2 regions of the Nocardioides sp. FY1077 genome follow, and region 2 is predicted to be linked to the other one. Evidence: predicted binding sites of a transcription regulator. Region 2 holds the regulator's gene; the other holds the start of a gene.
What was found. The regulator HrcA, encoded in region 2, represses chaperone genes, less so after heat shock. The targets are predictions, from matches to a motif close to TTGGCACTCGNNNNNNNCGAGTGCCAA.
Positions count from the first base shown of each region.

Region 1: groES (co-chaperone GroES) is a predicted target of HrcA. The motif match lies at 5,907-5,933, and genes of this name have one in related genera.

Region 1 covers NZ_JBZWDB010000002.1:830,120-838,963, forward strand. Annotated here, with positions in the region: gene tsaB (tRNA (adenosine(37)-N6)-threonylcarbamoyltransferase complex dimerization subunit type 1 TsaB) at 1-423, shown strand, start outside; gene rimI (ribosomal protein S18-alanine N-acetyltransferase) at 420-887, shown strand; gene AC4OR8_RS08875 (GNAT family N-acetyltransferase) at 812-1,609, opposite strand; gene tsaD (tRNA (adenosine(37)-N6)-threonylcarbamoyltransferase complex transferase subunit TsaD) at 1,684-2,742, shown strand; gene AC4OR8_RS08885 (S-(hydroxymethyl)mycothiol dehydrogenase) at 2,845-3,969, shown strand; gene AC4OR8_RS08890 (MBL fold metallo-hydrolase) at 3,966-4,586, shown strand; gene AC4OR8_RS08895 (THUMP-like domain-containing protein) at 4,647-5,828, opposite strand; gene groES (co-chaperone GroES) at 6,073-6,366, shown strand; gene groL (chaperonin GroEL) at 6,450-8,075, shown strand; gene AC4OR8_RS08910 (hypothetical protein) at 8,190-8,844, opposite strand, start outside.
Region 2 covers NZ_JBZWDB010000005.1:286,889-295,732, reverse strand. Annotated here, with positions in the region: gene AC4OR8_RS18485 (Gmad2 immunoglobulin-like domain-containing protein) at 157-1,143, shown strand; gene AC4OR8_RS18480 (16S rRNA (uracil(1498)-N(3))-methyltransferase) at 1,349-2,089, opposite strand; gene dnaJ (molecular chaperone DnaJ) at 2,103-3,296, opposite strand; gene hrcA (heat-inducible transcriptional repressor HrcA) at 3,402-4,475, opposite strand; gene AC4OR8_RS18465 (hypothetical protein) at 4,683-5,390, shown strand; gene AC4OR8_RS18460 (MBL fold metallo-hydrolase) at 5,446-6,309, shown strand; gene AC4OR8_RS18455 (hypothetical protein) at 6,358-6,543, shown strand; gene AC4OR8_RS18450 (DUF3097 domain-containing protein) at 6,591-7,436, shown strand; gene AC4OR8_RS18445 (DUF4870 domain-containing protein) at 7,459-8,025, shown strand; gene hemW (radical SAM family heme chaperone HemW) at 8,018-8,844, opposite strand, start outside.

The sequences.
Region 1 (8,844 bases), on a different contig from region 2:
GTGACGGCCCGCACGCTGGCGATGGTGCTCGAGGTGCCGGCGTACGCCGCCTGCTCGCTCGACGTGCTGGCCGTGGAGGCCGTGGACACCGGTGTGGTGGCCCCCGACGGCCCCGGCTTCCTCGTGGCCACCGACGCGCGGCGCAAGGAGGTCTACCTCGCCTCCTACGACGCCGCCGGCACCCGGCTGACCGGTCCGCAGGTGGGCCGCCCCGCCGACCTCGCCAGCGACCTGCCCGTCGTGGGGGAGGGCGCCCGGCTCTACCCCGACGCGTTCCCGGGCGCCACCGGCCCGCAGCGCCCCGGCGCCGGCTGGCTGGCCCGCGCGATCGCGGAGGAGCGGGTCGAGCTGATGGACCCCGAGCCGCTCTACCTGCGCCGGCCCGACGCCGTCGCGGGCGCCGCGCCCAAGCGCGTCTCGTGATCCGCGTCGCCACCCCGCACGACGCAGCGGCCGTCGCCGCGCTCGAGGTGGCCGGCCTGGGCGACGACGCGTGGTCGCCGGGCCTGGTCGCCGAGGCGGTGGGCGGACGGCTGCCGACCCTGGAGTGCCTGGTCGCGGAGGTGGGCGGCGAGGTCGTCGGCCACGCGGTGGTCAGCGTCGTGCCCGACGTCGCCGAGCTGCAGCGCATCGCCGTGGCCGCGGCCCACCGTCGCGGCGGCCTGGCCAGCGCCCTGCTCGACGCGGTGGTCGACCTCGCCCGCGGGGCCGGGGTGGAGCGGGTGCTGCTGGAGGTGCGCGAGGACAACCACGGCGCCCGGGCCTTCTACGCCGCCCGCGGCTTCGCCGAGCTGGCCCGGCGCCGTCGCTACTACCGCGACGGCGCGACCGCGGTGGTGCTCGAGCGCGTCGTCGGGCCCGACACGAAGGTGTGCACCGGGGCGTAGCCGAGGCGCCGGTAGACCGCGAGCGCCGCGGCGTTGTCGGCGTACACGCCCAGCGTCACCACCGGCCCGCGCGCCAGCCCGGCGCGGGTCAGCGACGCCGAGACCGCGGCGCCCAGGCCCCGGCCGCGCTCCTGGGGCAGCACGGCCACGCCGCGCAGGTGGGCGGTGCCGTCGGGCTGGCCGGTCAGCGCCCCCACCGCCACCAGCCGGCCCCCGCGCCGCACGCCGTGCCAGGTCAGCACGCCGGGGGTGCCGGGGCGGGCGAAGGAGTCGGGGTTGGCCTCGTCGAGCACGGCGTCGACCTCGGCGTCGTGGTCGAGCCCCAGGTCGACGACCTCGGGCGTCGGGGGCGGTGCCACCTCCCCGCCGGTGAGCATCCAGTGCCAGGTCCAGGACCGCGCGTGGCGCCACGCGGGCGGCACGGCGTCGGCGGCGTGGGACTCCACCGAGAGCCGGTCGGGCACCGGCGCGCCGTCCGCGGCGGCGGCGAGCAGCGGGGCCAGCAGGTCGACCGGCCCGACGGCGGTGACGACATCGGTGACGGCGGTGACGGTGGTGACGGCGCCGCGCGCGGGTCGCCCGCCGGCGCCCCACCACGCCGCGGCGGTGCCCTCGGGGCCGACGTGCAGCCAGGCTCGCCGCACCGACGTGGGCGCCACCTGGCGGTGCAGCAGCGGGGCGGCGCAGGCGGCGTACAGCTCGTCGACGTCCACCTCGTGCACCCCGCCATCCTGCCGTGGGCCCACCGACGGGCCCACCGCCGGGGCCACGGCCGGGGGCGGGGCACAATGGCGGGGTGCGCGACGAACCCCTGGTGCTGGGCATCGAGACCTCGTGCGACGAGACCGGCGTCGGCATCGTGCGCGGCCGCACGCTGCTCGCCGACGCCGTGGCCAGCAGCGTCGACGAGCACGCCCGCTTCGGCGGGGTGGTGCCCGAGGTCGCCAGCCGCGCCCACCTCGAGGCCATGGTGCCCACCGTCGAGCGGGCCTGCGACACCGCCGGCATCGCGCTGCACGACGTCGACGCGATCGCGGTGACGAACGGCCCCGGCCTGGCCGGCGCGCTGCTGGTGGGCGTGGCCGCGGCGAAGGCGCTGGCGCTGGGCCTCGGCAAGCCGCTGTACGGCGTCAACCACCTCGCCTCCCACGTCGCGGTCGACCAGCTCGAGCACGGCCCGCTGCCGGAGCCGTGCATCGCGATGCTGGTCAGCGGTGGGCACTCCAGCCTGCTGCGCGTCGAGGACGTCACCGGCCACGGCCGCGGCATCGACCCCCTGGGCGCCACCATCGACGACGCCGCGGGCGAGGCCTTCGACAAGGTGGCCCGGCTGCTGGGCCTGCCGTTCCCCGGCGGCCCCCACATCGACCGGATGGCCCGCGAGGGCGACCGGGTGGCCATCGACTTCCCCCGCGGGCTGACCTCGCGCAAGGACCTCGAGCGCCACCGCTTCGACTTCTCCTTCTCGGGGCTCAAGACCGCCGTGGCGCGCTGGGTGGAGGCCCGTGAGCGCAGCGGCGAGCCCGTGCCGGTGGCCGACGTCGCCGCGGCCTTCCAGGAGGCGGTGTGCGACGTGCTGGTGCGCAAGGCGCTCGACGCCGCGGTCAGCGAGGGCATCGACGACCTCCTCGTCGGCGGCGGCGTGGCGGCCAACTCGCGGCTGCGCGCGCTCGCCGAGGAGCGCGCCGCTCCGCTCGGCATCCGGGTGCGGGTGCCGCGCCCGGGGCTGTGCACCGACAACGGCGCCATGGTGGCCGCCCTCGGTGCCGAGATGGTGGCCCGCGGGCGCACGCCGTCGTCGCTCGACCTGCCGGCCGACTCGTCGCTGCCGGTGACCGACGTCCTGGCCGGCTGACCCCGCTCACCGGCTCACCGACCCCACGGGTGGTGCGGGCCGGCCCCGTCATGGGGTTGCATGGGGTCAGCGGCGACGTCGCCGCCGGACGCGAGGAGACACATGCAGCAGGTGAAGGCCGTGGTGGCCCGCAGCAAGGGCGCACCCGTCGAGGTGACCACCATCAACGTCCCCGACCCCGGGCCCGGCGAGGCGGTGGTCGCGGTGCAGGCCTGCGGGGTCTGCCACACCGACCTGCACTACCGCGAGGGCGGGATCAACGACGAGTTCCCGTTCCTGCTCGGCCACGAGGCCGCCGGGGTCGTGGAGGCCGTCGGCGACGACGTCACCACGGTCGCCCCGGGCGACTTCGTGGTGCTGAACTGGCGAGCGGTGTGCGGGGAGTGCCGCGCCTGCGAGCGCGGCGAGCCGCAGTACTGCTTCGCCACCCACAACGCCACCCAGAAGATGACGCTCGCCGAGGGCGACGACGCCGGCACCGAGCTCAGCCCGGCGCTCGGCATCGGCGCGTTCGCGGAGAAGACACTGGTCGCCGCCGGCCAGTGCACCAAGGTCGACCCGGAGGCCCGCGCGGCCGCCGTCGGCCTGCTCGGCTGCGGCGTGATGGCCGGCATCGGCGCGGCCATCAACACCGGCGCCGTCACCCGCGGCAAGTCCGTGGCCGTCATCGGCTGCGGCGGCGTCGGCGTGGCCGCCGTCGCCGGCTCCGCCCTGGCGGGGGCCTCGCCGGTCATCGCCGTCGACATCGACCCCCGCAAGCTGGAGACCGCGAAGCGGATGGGCGCGACCCACACCGTCGACTCCTCCCAGGTCGACGTGGTCGCGGCGGTCAAGGAGATCTGCGCGCAGACCTACGCAGGTGCCGAGGGCGCCGACGTGGTGATCGAGGCCGTCGGGCGTCCCGAGACGTGGGAGCAGGCGTTCTACGCCCGCGACCTCGCCGGCACCGTCGTGCTGGTGGGCGTGCCCACCCCCGACATGCAGCTGCCGCAGCTGCCGCTGATCGACGTCTTCGGGCGCGGCGGGTCGCTGAAGTCGAGCTGGTACGGCGACTGCCTGCCCAGCCGTGACTTCCCGATGCTGGTCGACCTCTACCGCCAGGGCCGCCTCGACCTCGACGCCTTCGTCACCGAGGAGATCGGCATCGACGACGTCGAGGCCGCGTTCACGAAGATGCACGGCGGCCCCGGCGTCGACCCGGTCCTGCGCTCGGTCGTGGTCCTGTGAGCGCCCGCATCGACCACGCCGTCTCCAGCGGCACGTTCAGCCTCGACGGCGAGACCCACGAGGTCGAGAACAACCTGTGGGTCGTCGGCGACGACGCGGAGTGCGTCGTGATCGACGCACCGCACTCGGTGGACGACATCATGGCGCTCGTCGGGGGCCGCACGGTGCGCGCGATCCTGCTGACCCACGCCCACGACGACCACAGCCGGATGGCGCCGGCGCTGCGCGAGCGGGTGGTGGCGCCGATCATGCTGCACCCCGACGACCGCCCGCTGTGGGAGCTCACCCACCCGCAGGACGCCGACGGCCACCTCTGGGACGTCGACCTCGGCGACGGCTTCGAGATCATGGTGGGCGGCACGGTGCTGCGCGCCCTGCACACCCCGGGCCACGCCCCGGGCGCCGTGTGCTTCCACGCCCCCGCGCTGGGGTGCGTGTTCACCGGCGACACGCTGTTCCAGGGCGGTCCCGGCGCCACGGGCCGCTCGTTCAGCGACGAGGACCTGATCAAGGGCTCCATCCGCGCGCGGCTGCTCGAGCTGCCCGACGAGACGGTGGTGCACACCGGGCACGGCCCGGACACCACGATCGGCGCGGAGCGGGCCGGTCTGGCCTGACCCGGCGCGACCCCCGGCCGGGCGCGGTCCGGGGGTCGCACCGCCCGACCTGCCCGGAGCTCAGCCGAGCGGGCGCACCAGCAGTGCGGTGCCCTCGCCGGCCACCCGGGTCAGCACGATCGTGGCCTCGGCGTCGCCCTGCAGCGCGAGCCGCTTGCGCAGCTGCTCCGGCACGACGTCGACGCCGCGCTTCTTGATCGTCAGCCGGCCCACGCCGCGCTCGCGCAGCGCGGCGCGCAGCTGCTTCTCGCGGTAGGGCAGCACCTCGAGCACCTCGTAGCCCCGCGCGAACGGCGTGCGCGCGGGCTCGTCGGAGGTCAGGTAGGCGATGTGCGGGTCGAGCAGGCCCGCCCCGGCGCCCACGTGGCCGGTCGTCAGCGCGGTCACCAGCCCGGCGCGCACCACCGCCCCGTCGGGCTCGTGCAGCCACCGGCCGACGGGCCGCACCGCGGCCCCGGGGTCGTCCTCGTGGGTGATCGTGGCCAGGCCGCCGTCGGCGATCACGGTCGCACGGCGCCGCGTCGTGGCCAGCCCGCCCGACCAGAGCGCGGCCTCCTTCACCTCGCCGCGGTCGCTCACCCACTCCGCCTCCACCCCCAGCGGCACCAGGTCGTGCGGCACACCGGGGGCCACCTTCACGCAGGCGTCGCGACGCAGCAGCGACTCGACGAACGACCACGGCGGCGTCCAGTCGTCGACGTCGAAGGTGCGCCCGCGCGCGCCGCGGCGGGCGGGGTCGGCGTAGGCCACGTCGAACGGCGTGGTGTCGAGGGTGGTGGCGTCGGCGACGCTCACCGCGCCGTCGAGACCGAGCGCGGCGAGGTTGGCGCGGGCCACCTCGACCCGCACGGGGTCGAGGTCGACCCCGGCGCACACGATGCCGGCCCGGGCCGCCGCGAGCAGGTCGCCGCCGAGGCCGCAGCCGAGGTCGACCAGCGACCCGGTGCCGAAGGCGCGCAGCCGGGCCGCCCGGTGGTCGGCCACCGGGCGGCGGGTGGCCTGCTCGAGGGCGTCGGGGGTGAAGTACATCCGCGTCGCGTCGGCGCCGTACTTCGCCGCGCCGCGCACGCGCAGGGTCGCCTGCGTCAGCGCCGCGGCGACGTGGGCGGGCGCGGTGCCGGGGTGGTCGCGGCGCAGGCCGGCGCTGGCGCGCAGCGGGTCGTCGCCGGCCACGGCGTCGGCGTCGGCGAGCAGCCGCTGGCCGTCGTCGGTGAGCAGCCACCGGAAGGCGTCGAGGTCCATGGCGGCGATCCTCGCAGGGGCGCAGCGCCCCTCCGGGGCCGGGCACGGGACCGGCGCCGCACCGACACCGGACCTGGTCTGGCACTCCTCGGGCACGAGTGCTAGTTTCAGTGCTGGCACTCTCCCCGTGAGTGTGCCAACAGCCTGCAGCAGCGCACGACCCCCGCGACGGCGTGCTCGACCGCCAGGCGACCCAGACGTGCATCACCCGCCATCAGTAGTGACGAAAGTGGAGGTCGACATCGTGTCGGTCAACATCAAGCCCCTCGAGGACCGCATCGTGGTCAAGACGCTCGAGGCAGAGCAGACCACGGCTTCCGGCCTGGTCATCCCGGACACCGCCAAGGAGAAGCCGCAGGAGGGCGAGGTCGTCTCGACCGGCCCCGGCCGCATCGACGACAACGGCAACCGCGTGCCCCTCGACGTCGCCGTCGGCGACAAGGTCATCTACAGCAAGTACGGCGGCACCGAGGTCAAGTACGCCGGCGAGGAGTACCTCATCCTCTCCGCCCGCGACGTCCTCGCCGTCGTTTCCTGATCCACACCTGTCGGCTCGTGGGGCCCGGGGCGCACTGCGGTGCACCCCGGGACCCACGAGCCGGATCTCGTTAGAGGAGAGCAATGCCCAAGATCCTGGAGTTCGACGAGAACGCCCGCCGCGCGCTCGAGCGCGGCGTCGACGCCCTCGCCAATGCCGTCAAGGTGACGCTCGGCCCCAAGGGCCGCTACGTCGTGCTGGACAAGAAGTGGGGCGCGCCGACCATCACCAACGACGGCGTGACCGTCGCGCGTGAGATCGAGCTGGACGACCCGTTCGAGAACCTCGGCGCGCAGCTGACGAAGGAGGTCGCCACCAAGACCAACGACGTCGCCGGTGACGGCACCACCACGGCCACCGTGCTCGCCCAGGCGATGGTCCACGAGGGTCTGCGCGCGGTCGCCGCCGGCGCCAACCCGATGGGCCTCAAGCGGGGCATGGACCTCGCCGCGGCCGCCGTCGGCGACGCGCTGCGCGACGCCGCCCGCGAGGTCGACTCGGTGGAGGACATGGCCTCGGTGGCCACCATCTCCAGCCGCGACCAGCACATCGGCGAGCTGCTCTCGCAGGCCTTCGACAAGGTCGGCAAGGACGGCGTCATCACCGTCGAGGAGTCCAGCTCGATGGGCACCGAGCTCGAGTTCACCGAGGGCATGCAGTTCGACAAGGGCTACCTGTCGCAGTACATGGTCAGCGACCCGGAGCGCATGGAGGCCGTCCTCGACGACCCCTACATCCTCCTGCACCAGGGCAAGATCTCGGCGATCGCCGAGCTGCTGCCGCTGCTGGAGAAGGTCATCGCCGCCGGCAAGCCCCTGTTCATCCTCGCCGAGGACGTCGAGGGCGAGGCGCTCTCGACCCTGGTCGTCAACAAGATCCGCGGCACCTTCAACGCCGTCGCAGTGAAGAGCCCGGCCTTCGGTGACCGCCGCAAGTCGATGATGCAGGACATCGCCACCCTCACCGGTGGCCAGGTCGTGACCCCCGAGGTCGGGCTCAAGCTCGACCAGGTCGGCCTCGAGGTGCTGGGCCAGGCCCGTCGCGTCGTGGTCACCAAGGACGACACCACCATCGTCGACGGCGCCGGCGACACCGCCGCCGTCGAGGGTCGCGTCAACCAGATCAAGGCCGAGATCGAGAACACCGACTCCGACTGGGACCGCGAGAAGCTCCAGGAGCGTCTCGCCAAGCTCGCCGGTGGCGTGTGCGTGATCAAGGTCGGCGCCGCCACCGAGGTGGAGCTGAAGGAGAAGAAGCACCGCATCGAGGACGCCGTCTCCGCGACGCGTGCCGCGATCGAGGAGGGCATCGTCGCCGGCGGCGGCTCCGCCCTCGTCCACGCGGTCTCCGTGCTCTCCGACGACCTCGGCCTCACCGGCGACGAGGCGGCCGGCGTGCGCATCGTGCGCAAGTCCGCCGACGAGCCGCTGCGCTGGATCGCCGAGAACGGTGGCGAGAACGGCTACGTCGTGACCACCAAGGTCCGCGAGCTCGGCGTCGGCAACGGCTACAACGCCGCCACCGGCGAGTACGGCGACCTGGTCGCCCAGGGCGTCCTCGACCCGGTCAAGGTCACCCGCTCCGCGCTGGTCAACGCCACCTCGATCGCGGCGATGCTGCTGACGACCGAGACGCTGATCGTCGAGAAGCCCGAGGAGGAGGACGAGTCCGCGGCCGGTTCCGGCCACGGGCACGGCCACGGTCACTGACCTCTCCGCCGCGACAGCGGCACCCGCACCACCGCGCAGGCCGTCGTCCCCCTCGGGGGGCGGCGGCCTGCGGGCGTCGTGGGGCAGGTCGCTGCGCGTGACGGGGCCGGTGGCTCAGCCGCAGGTGGGCGCGACCTCGGGGCGGTCGGTGCCGGCGAGCAGCCACACGGTGCGCTCACCGCCCGCGTCGCTCTCGGTGTCCTCGCCGCAGCCGGCGCCGTGCGCGACGTACCGCTCCTCCACGAGCCGCTCCAGCGCAGCGCCGCCGTCGTCGCTCCAGATGCGCCAGTCCACCCACTCCACGATCCAGGTGGGGCGCTCGGGGCCCGACACCACGGCCTGCAGCTCGGCGAGGTCGGGGTCGAGCGTGCGCATCGGCAGGCTCCACAGGTGGGCGTACGGCGAGGCCAGCCCGCTGGTGAGCTGCAGGTCGGCGCGGCCGCCGAAGACCAGCAGCGTGTCGCCCGGCTCCGCGGCGGCCTCGACGGCCTCGCCGGTGCGGACCTCGTCGAACTCCTGCAGCCCGGCCAGCTGGATCGCGGCCCACCCGAGCGCGCAGACCACCGTGGAGGCCGCGGCCCCCACGATGACCGCGCGCATCCGCACCCCGCGGCGCGACCCGTGGCGCACCATCAGCGCCACGCACAGCGCGGTGGCGGGCAGCAGCGCGAGCAGGTAGTCGCGCCAGAAGCTGCCGCCGAGCACCAGGGCGGCGAGGTCGACGACGACCAGGGCGACGGTGGCGGCGGTGAGCGCCGGGTCGCCGGCC
Region 2 (8,844 bases):
CACGAGCGTCCCACCCCGCGGCCACCACGGCCACCCGGCCCCGCACCCGGCCCGCACCCGGCCCGCACCCACCCCGCCCCCACCCGGGCCGGGGCGACACGCGAGCCGGCGCCCGCCTGCGGCGTCGGGCCCGCCGACCCCGCGAGGATGGACCCCATGACCGCTTCCCCCTGGACCCGACTCGCCGCCCTCACGGGCACCGCCGCGCTGGGCGCGGCCGTCCTCGCCGGCTGCGGCGGCAGTGACGGCGGTGACGGCTCCGCCGACGACACCGCCAGTGCCTCGCCCTCGGCCCCCGCCACGTCCGACGGCGCCTCCCCCAGCGCCTCCCCCAGCGCCTCCCCCAGCGCCTCGGCCTCCGCGTCGGAGTCGACGTCGGAGTCGGCGTCGGCGTCGGCGAGCGCAGAGCCCAGCACCACGAGCGAGCCCGGAGGGGCGAGCGTGCCGACGTACTTCGCCGGTGACACCCCGCGCGGCCCCCGCCTGTTCCGCGAGTTCCAGCGCGTCTCCGGCGATCCCCTGCAGAGCGCCGTCGACCTGCTCACCCAGGGCGCTCCGACCGACCCCGACTACCGCACGCTGCTGCCCGACGGCGACCTGCTGGCCGCCTTCGAGGGCGGCCGGTTCGTGGTCGACCTGCCCGACGACTCGTGGACGACGCGGGGCGACCTGACCCGACGCGAGGCCCGGCTGGCGGTGCAGCAGCTGGTCTACACGCTGCAGGGCGCGCAGCAGACCCGGGCGCCGCTCGAGGCGCGCCTCGACGGCGAGCCGGCCGACCTGCTCGGCGTCGACACCGCCGGCGGGGTGCGCCAGGCCCGCCAGCTGTCGGTGCTCGCGCTGGTCAACGTCACCGAGCCCGTGGAGGGCGCCGCGGTGTCGGGCACCGTCACGGTGTCAGGCGTGGCGAGCTCGTTCGAGGCCACCGTGCCGTGGGAGGTGCGTGACGCCTCCGGGAAGGTGGTGCTCGACGGCGTGGCCACCGCGGAGGGGTGGATGGGCCGGCTCTACCCGTGGACCGCCGAGGTCGACGTCTCCTCGCTCGCGCCCGGTGACTACACGTTCGTGGCGATGACCGACGACCCCTCCGGCGGGGAGGGCGGCGGCCCCACCGAGGACAGCAAGGCGATCGCCGTCGGCTGACGCCCGGACCCCCGACCGCAACCGGTCCCGCCCCGGACCCATCCGCTCCGGTGGGCGCACCGAACCACTGGTGCAGGCGCCGCGGCGCCCGGTGGCGTGGGGCTGATTTCCCGGGCCGCCGCGAACCTGCTGGCCTCGACCCCGTCCTCCCGCCCGAGGGCGGGGTCGAGCCGTGTCCGGAGGTCCCCGGACCCGGGACCGGCGCTCAGGACCAGCGGGGGGTGCGCGACAGCAGCGCCGCCGCGGCGACGACGCCGGCGGTGGAGGTGCGCAGCACCTCCGCACCCAGGCGCACCGACGTGGCGCCGGCCGCGACCAGCACCTCGATCTCGTGGTCGCTGAGCCCGCCCTCGGGGCCCACGACCACCACCACCGTGCCGTCGGCCGGTACGGCGAGGCCGGCCAGCGGCGTGGTGGCCGCCTCGTGGAGCACCACGCAGAGGTCGGCGCCCGCCACCAGGGCGACGACGTCGGCGGTGCTCGCCAGCGGCGCGACCTCGGGGTGCCACGCACGCCGGGACTGCTTGGCCGCCTCCCGGGCCGTGGCGCACCAGCGCGCCCACGACTTCTCCGCCCGCTCGCCCTTCCACACCGCCACCGACCGCTCCGCCGCCCACGGCACGACGCGGGCCACGCCCACCTCGGTCAGCACCTCCACGGCCAGCTCGCCGCGGTCGCCCTTGGGCAGCGCCTGCACCACGGTGAGGGCGGGTCGCGGCTCGGCCACGGCCTCGACGTCCTCGGCCGCGACGCTCAGCCGCCGCTTCGCCGTCGCGACCACGGCCCCGGTCACCCGCAGGCCGCGCCCGTCGGTGAGCACGAGCCGCTCCCCCTCTCGCACCCGGCGCACCGCCACGGCGTGGTGGGCCTCGTCGCCCTCGACGACGACGACGTCACCGGCCGCGACCCCGGTGAGGTCGGGCACGAGGTGCACGGGCAGCGACACGGAGCGGCGCCCGTCAGTGCGGGTTGAAGGCGTCGCGCAGGCGCCCGAACACCGACGACTTGCTGCTGGGGCGCACGGTGCCGGACGGCGTCTCCTCGCCACGCAGGGCGGCGAGCTCGCGCAGCAGCTCCTCCTGGCGGGCGTCGAGGCGCCCGGGGGTCTCCACCGCGATCGTGACCACGAGGTCGCCGCGGCCCCCGCGCAGGGCCGGCACCCCGCGCCCGCGCAGCACCTGCTCGGCACCCGACTGGGTGCCGGGGCGCACCTCGATGTCGAACTGGGTCTCCAGCTCGCTGGGCTCCTGCGACTCGTCGCGGTCGGCGACCACGTCGGCCTCGAGCGTGGGCAGGGTGATGGTGGTGCCGAGCGCCGCCGCGGTCATCGGCACCGTCACCGTGCAGTGCAGGTCGTTGCCGTGGCGCTTGAACACCTCGTGGTCGGCGACGTGGATCTCGACGTACAGGTCGCCGGCCGGTCCACCGCCCGGGCCCACCTCGCCCTGCTCGCTGAGCTGCACGCGGGTGCCGGTGTCGACGCCGGCGGGGATCTTCACGCTGAGCGCACGGCGCGAGCGCACCCGCCCGTCGCCGGAGCACTCACGGCAGGGGTCGGGGATGATCGAGCCGAAGCCGCGGCACGCCGCGCACGGGCGCAGCGTGCGGATCTCGCCGAGGAACGAGCGCTGCACGTGGGCCACCTCGCCCTGGCCGCGGCACGTCTCGCACGGCACCGGGTGGCTGCCCGGCGCGGCGCCGTCGCCGTGGCAGGTGGAGCACAGCACGGCGGTGTCGACCTTGAGCTCGCGCGTCACGCCGAACGCGGCGTCGGCCAGGTCGACCTCGATGCGGATCAGCGCGTCCTGTCCCCGACGTACGCGCGGACGCGGACCACGGCCCTGGCCAGCGCCCTGGCCGCCGCCTCCGAAGAACGCGTCCATGATGTCGGTGAAGGAAAACCCGGCACCCTGCCCGAAGCCGGCCGCCCCGGCGCCGCCGAAGGGGTCGCCGCCACGGTCGTAGGCCGAGCGCTTCTGCGGGTCGGACAGCACCTCGTAGGCCATCGAGACCTGCTTGAACTTCTCCTGCGACTCCGGGTCGGGGTTGACGTCGGGGTGGAGCTGGCGGGCGAGACGACGGTAGGCCTTCTTGATGGCGTCGCCGTCGGCGTCGCGCTCGACTCCGAGGAGGTCGTACAGGTCCTGGCTCACGGTGGTCCTTCTGATCGGGGTGCGTGCTCGTGCGTACGGGGGTGCGTGCGGGTGGGGGCGGGCGGCGGCACGGCGCGGGCCTCGGGGCCCGCCTCCGGGTCGGGGCTAGGCCTCGTCGAGGATGCGGGAGACGTAGCGGGCGACGGCGCGCACCGCCGCCATCGTGCCGGGGTAGTCCATGCGGGTCGGGCCCACGATGCCGAGCGCGGCCAGCGACTCCTCGCGGGGGCCGTAGCCGGTGGAGACCACGCTGGTCGAGGCGAGCTCCTCGTAGGGGCCCTCCGCCCCGATGCGCACGGTCACCAGGCCGCCGGTGCCGGTCTCGCCGAGCAGCTTGAGCAGCACGACGTGCTCCTCGAGCGCCTCGAGCAGCGGGCGCACCGCGGAGTCGAAGCTGTCGCCGTAGCGGGCGAGGTTGGCGGCGCCGCCCACCGCGACCCGGGCGTCGCTGCGGTGGTCGCTCATCGCCTCGGCCAGCACGTCGACCACCAGCGCGGTGGCCTCGGCGACGGGGTCGCGCGGGCGGGCGCCCTCCGCGGGACGGTCGCCGCCGCTGCCGCTGCCGCTGCCGTCGCCCGGGCGCAGCGCGGTGAGGGCGGTGAGCGCCTCGGCGATGGTCAGGCCGGTGACGGTGCGCAGCACCAGCGAGCGCAGCTCGGCCAGCGCGGCCTCGTCGAGCCCGGCGGTGAGCTCGACGACGCGCTGCTCGACCCGGCCGGTGCTGAGGATGAGCACGGCCAGCAGCCGCTGGGGCGTCAGCGCCACCAGCTCGACGTGGCGCACGGTGGAGCGCGACAGCGTGGGGTACTGCACGACCGCGACCTGGCGGGTGAGCTGTGAGAGCAGGCGCACCGAGCGCTGCACGACGTCGTCGAGGTCGACGGCGCCGTCGAGGAAGGTGGAGATGGCGCGCCGCTCGGCGGTCGACATCGGCTTCACGGTGGTGAGGCGGTCGACGAAGAGCCGGTAGCCCTTGTCGGTCGGCACCCGCCCGGCGCTGGTGTGGGGCTGGGTGATGTAGCCCTCGTCCTCCAGCACCGCCATGTCGTTGCGCACGGTGGCCGAGGAGACCCCGAGGCCGTGTCGCTCGACGAGCGCCTTGGAGCCGACCGGCTCGTCGGTGGCGACGTAGTCCTCCACGATCGCCCGGAGCACGGCGAGCCTGCGGTCCTCCTGCACGTGTCGCCTCTTCCTGGTGGCGCGGCCCGCGGGGCCGCTGGCACTCGATTCCGTGGAGTGCCAACTCTACTAGGTCGGCGTCGGTGCGCCGATCCACCGCGGTCGTGCCCGCCCAGGCGCCGGCGGCCGTCACGGGACTGGCCCGGCCGGGCAGCGTAGGTTAGGCTCACCTAACACCCGCTCGCCGTACGCCGCCCGGAGGCCCGCATGACCGCCGACAGCACCACCCGGCCGCTGCACGACCCGTTCCAGCTCGCCGCCGAGGCGCGCAGCCTGCTGGCCGCGGCCACCGAGGCGGCGCTCGTGGTGGAGGGCACCAGCGGTGCGCTCGACGACGACGGCCTCGGCATGACCGACCACGAGGGTGTCCCGACGTTCCTGGCCCTGCCCGGCACCGAGCTCGCCCTCGCCGCGGCCCGCGGCGCCGGGGTCGTGCTCACCGTAGAGGGCACCGACGAGCGCGGCCGACCGGGTCCGGGCCTGACCCTCTCGGGCCACCTGCTCGTGGCCGGCACCCAGGCCTGCGACTGCTGCGACGAGGTGCGCGAGATCGTGCAGCTGGTCCCCGAGCACGTCGTCGTGCGGCTCGGGCCCGGTGCCCTGCTGCCGGTGCCGGTCACCGACTTCCTGGCGCGCGCCCACCTGCTCAACCGCGGCTACCTGCGCCGCTGCGCCGAGCACGCCGGCCGCTGCCACCAGGACGAGCTGCGCCGCGCGGTGTCGGCGGCCACCGGGCTCGGCCCCGACCGCCTGCTCGGCGTCTCGCTCGGCACCCTGACCACCGGCGGCGTCGACGTGCACTGGATCGACGAGCGCGGCGCCCACGCGACCCGGCTGGTCTTCCCCCGCGAGGCCCGCACGCCCGCCGAGCTGGCCCACATGCTGCGCCGCGAGCTCGACGCCGGCGTCTGCTGAGCGCTGTCCCCCGCGCGACGGCTCGGCGGCTCGCCGGCGGGGCTAGGTTGGCCCGATGGGCTTCCTGGAGATCGCCGACCGCGTCTGGGTCTCGCGGCGCGCGTGGTGCGACGTCAACGTCGTGCTGGTGGGGGGTGAGCGGGGGCTGGTGGCCGTCGACACCCACGGCTCGCTGCGGGCCGGCCGCGAGGTCGTCGACGACGTGCGCCGCCTCGGGGCCGGTGACGTGGTGGCCGTCGTGGCCACCCACGACCACCACGACCACGCCTGGGGCACGAGCGCGTTCGTCGAGGCCTGGGGCCCGCTGCCCGTGCACGCCCACGAGGCGGCCGCCGCGGTGCTGGCCGAGGTCGCGCAGCGCGGCACCGGCTCCTACCGCGGCGAGCACGCCGCCGACGTGCACGCCACCTCCGTGGTGGTGCCCGACCACGTGTTCTCCTCCGCCACGGTGGTCGACCTGGGCGACCGCGTGCTCGAGCTGGTGCACCCCGGACGGGGACACACCGCCGGCGACCTGGTGGTGCGGGTGCCGGACGTCGACGTGCTGGTGGCCGGCGACGCCGTGGAGGAGGCGCCGCCCGCCGATGGGTCGTGGCCCGGCGGCGTGCCGGCGTACGGGCCCGACTCGTTCCCGCTGGAGTGGCCCTGGAGCCTCGACGTCGTGCTCGGGCTGACCACCGCCCGGTCCGTGGTGGTGCCGGGTCACGGCTCCCCCGTCGACCGCGACTTCGTGGAGGTGCAGCGCAACGAGGTCGGCCTCGTGGCCACCACCCTGCGCGAGCTGGTGGCGCAGGGCGTGCCGGAGTCCGACGCGCTGGCCACCGGCCCCTGGCCCTACCCGCCGGCGAGCCTGGCCGACGCGGTGTCGCGGGCCTACGCCCAGCTGCCGCGCACCCCGCGCCGGCTCCCGCTGGTCTGACCGCCCCCGACCCTCGACGCGGCCGCGGCGCGGCACTAGCGTCGGGCCATGACCCAGACCCCCGACGAGTCCACCGCCGGCATCCCCGACGAGCAGCTGCCCGCCGACCTGGTGCCCGGCGACGACAACCCGCTGGCCGAGGGCCTGCCCGCCGGCGACGACGCCGGTGACCTGCTCACCGACGGCAAGCCCGCCGAGCAGTCCGAGGGTGAGGACGACCACACCGAGGCCTGAGCGGCGCGGCGCCGCCTGCTGTCGGCGGCGCCGCCTAGCCTGCAGCGGTGAGCGATCGGTACGGCGGCGACGTCCTCTCTGGTGACTGGCGTGCCCCCAAGCGCGGCCGGGCCGTGGAGGCCCCCGCCGAGCTGGGCGCGGTCGTGGAGGAGGTCACCACCGACTGGGTCGGCGAGATCGTCGCCGTCGACCGCGACCTGCACACCCTGACCCTCGAGGACCGGCGCAGCCGGCGCCGCACGTTCCCCCTCGGGCCCGGCTTCCTGCTGGAGGGCCGCCCGGTGGTGCTCGTCGCCCCGCGTCGGGCGGCCGCGCCGGCCGCCCCCACCCGCACCGCGTCGGGGTCGGTGGCCGTGCCCGGCGCGCCGGCACGGGTCGCCCGGGCCAGCCGCATCTTCGTGGAGGGCCGCCACGACGCCGAGCTGGTCGAGAAGGTGTGGGGCGACGACCTGCGCATCGAGGGCGTGGTCGTGGAGTACCTCGGCGGCGTGGACGACCTCGCCGACCACCTCGTCGACTTCAAGCCCGGCCCCCGCCGCCGGGTGGGGGTGCTGGTCGACCACCTCGTGCCGGGCTCCAAGGAGAGCCGCATCGCGCAGGGCATCGCCCGCTCGCCCGTCGGCAAGCACGTCCTCGTCGTGGGCCACCCGTTCGTCGACGTCTGGCAGGCGGTCAAGCCCGACCGCCTCGGCCTGAGCGCCTGGCCCACGATCCCGCGCTCGATCGAGTGGAAGAAGGGGGTCTGCCAGCACCTCGGCTGGCCCCACCGCGACCAGGCCGACATCGCCCGCGCCTGGAAGCACATCCTGTCGCGCGTCGCGTCGTACGACGACCTGGAGCCGGCGCTGCTCGGTAGGGTCGAGGAGCTGATCGACTTCGTCACCGTCGAGTGACCCGCCCCGCCACGGAGGACCCATGAGCGACCCCACCCCGCCCCCGTCCCCCGACGACGAGGCGGGCGACGCCTGGCGCTCCGGCCAGCCGCCCCGGTACGGGCAGCCCGGCCCGTACGGACAGCCGGACCAGTACGGACAGCCGGACCAGCACGGACAGCCCGGGTACGGGCAGGTCCCCCACGGCCAGCCCTGGGGCCCGCCCGGCTACGGGCAGGCGTGGGGGCCCGGCCAGGTCCGCGGCCCCGACGGGCTCACCGCCGACGAGCGCACCTGGGGCTGCGCGGCCCACTGGTCGGCGCTGGCGAGCGCCGCAGTGGCGCTGTCGTTCCTGGGCCCGCTGCTGGTCATGGTGCTCAAGGGCCCGACGTCGCCGGCGGTGCGGGCGCAGGCGGTGGAGTCGTTGAACTTCCAGCTGTCGGTGCTGGTCTACGGCCTCGTGGCGTTCGCGCTGTGCTTCGTGCTGATCGGCTTCGTGCTGCTGCCGGTGGTCGGCCTGGTGTGGCTGGTCTTCACCATCATCGGCACGGTGCGCTCCTCGCGCGGCGAGCTGTACCGCTACCCGCTGACCATCCGGATGGTCAGCTGAGCAGCTCGCGCACGACGCCGTCGGCCACCAGGCGGGCGTCGTCCTCGAGGGCGACCCGGTCGCCCTCGACCCGCACCAGCCCGCGCGCCACCAGGCCCGGCAGCGCGGCGCGGCCGGCGTCGTCGAGCACCCCGAGCGGCATGCCCTCGCGCAGGCGCAGCTCGAGCAGCACCCGCTCCACGCGCTGGTCCTCGGCGCTCAGCACCTCACGGGCGTGGGCCGGGCTGACGCCGGCGGCCAGCCGGTCGGCGTACGCCGCCGGGTGCTTCACGTTCCACCACCGCACCCCGCCGACGTGGGAGTGGGCTCCGGGACCGACGCCCCACCAGTCGGCGCCGGTCCAGTAGAGCAGGTTGTGGCGACACCGCGACGAGGCGTCGTCGGGCATGCCGCGCGCCCAGTTGCTCACCTCGTACCACCCGAGGCCGGCGGCCACCAGGCGCCGGTCGACCAGCGCGTGCTTGTCGGCGAGGTCGTCCTCGTCGGGCATCGGCAGCTCGCCGCGACGCACCCGGCGCGCCAGCGCGGTGCCGTCCTCCACGATGAGCGAGTACGCCGAGACGTGGTCGGGCCCGCACGCCACGGCGGCGTCCACCGAGACCGCCCAGTCGTCGAGCGACTCCCCCGGCGTGCCGTAGATCAGGTCGAGGCTGACCTGGTCGAAACCGGCCTCGCGCGCCCACTGCACCACCTGCGGCACCCGCAGCGGGTCGTGGGTGCGGTCGAGCACGCGCAGCACGTGGGACACCTGCGACTGCATGCCGAACGACACCCGGGTGAAGCCGCGCTCGCGCAGCCGGGCCAGGTCGGCCGCCGTGA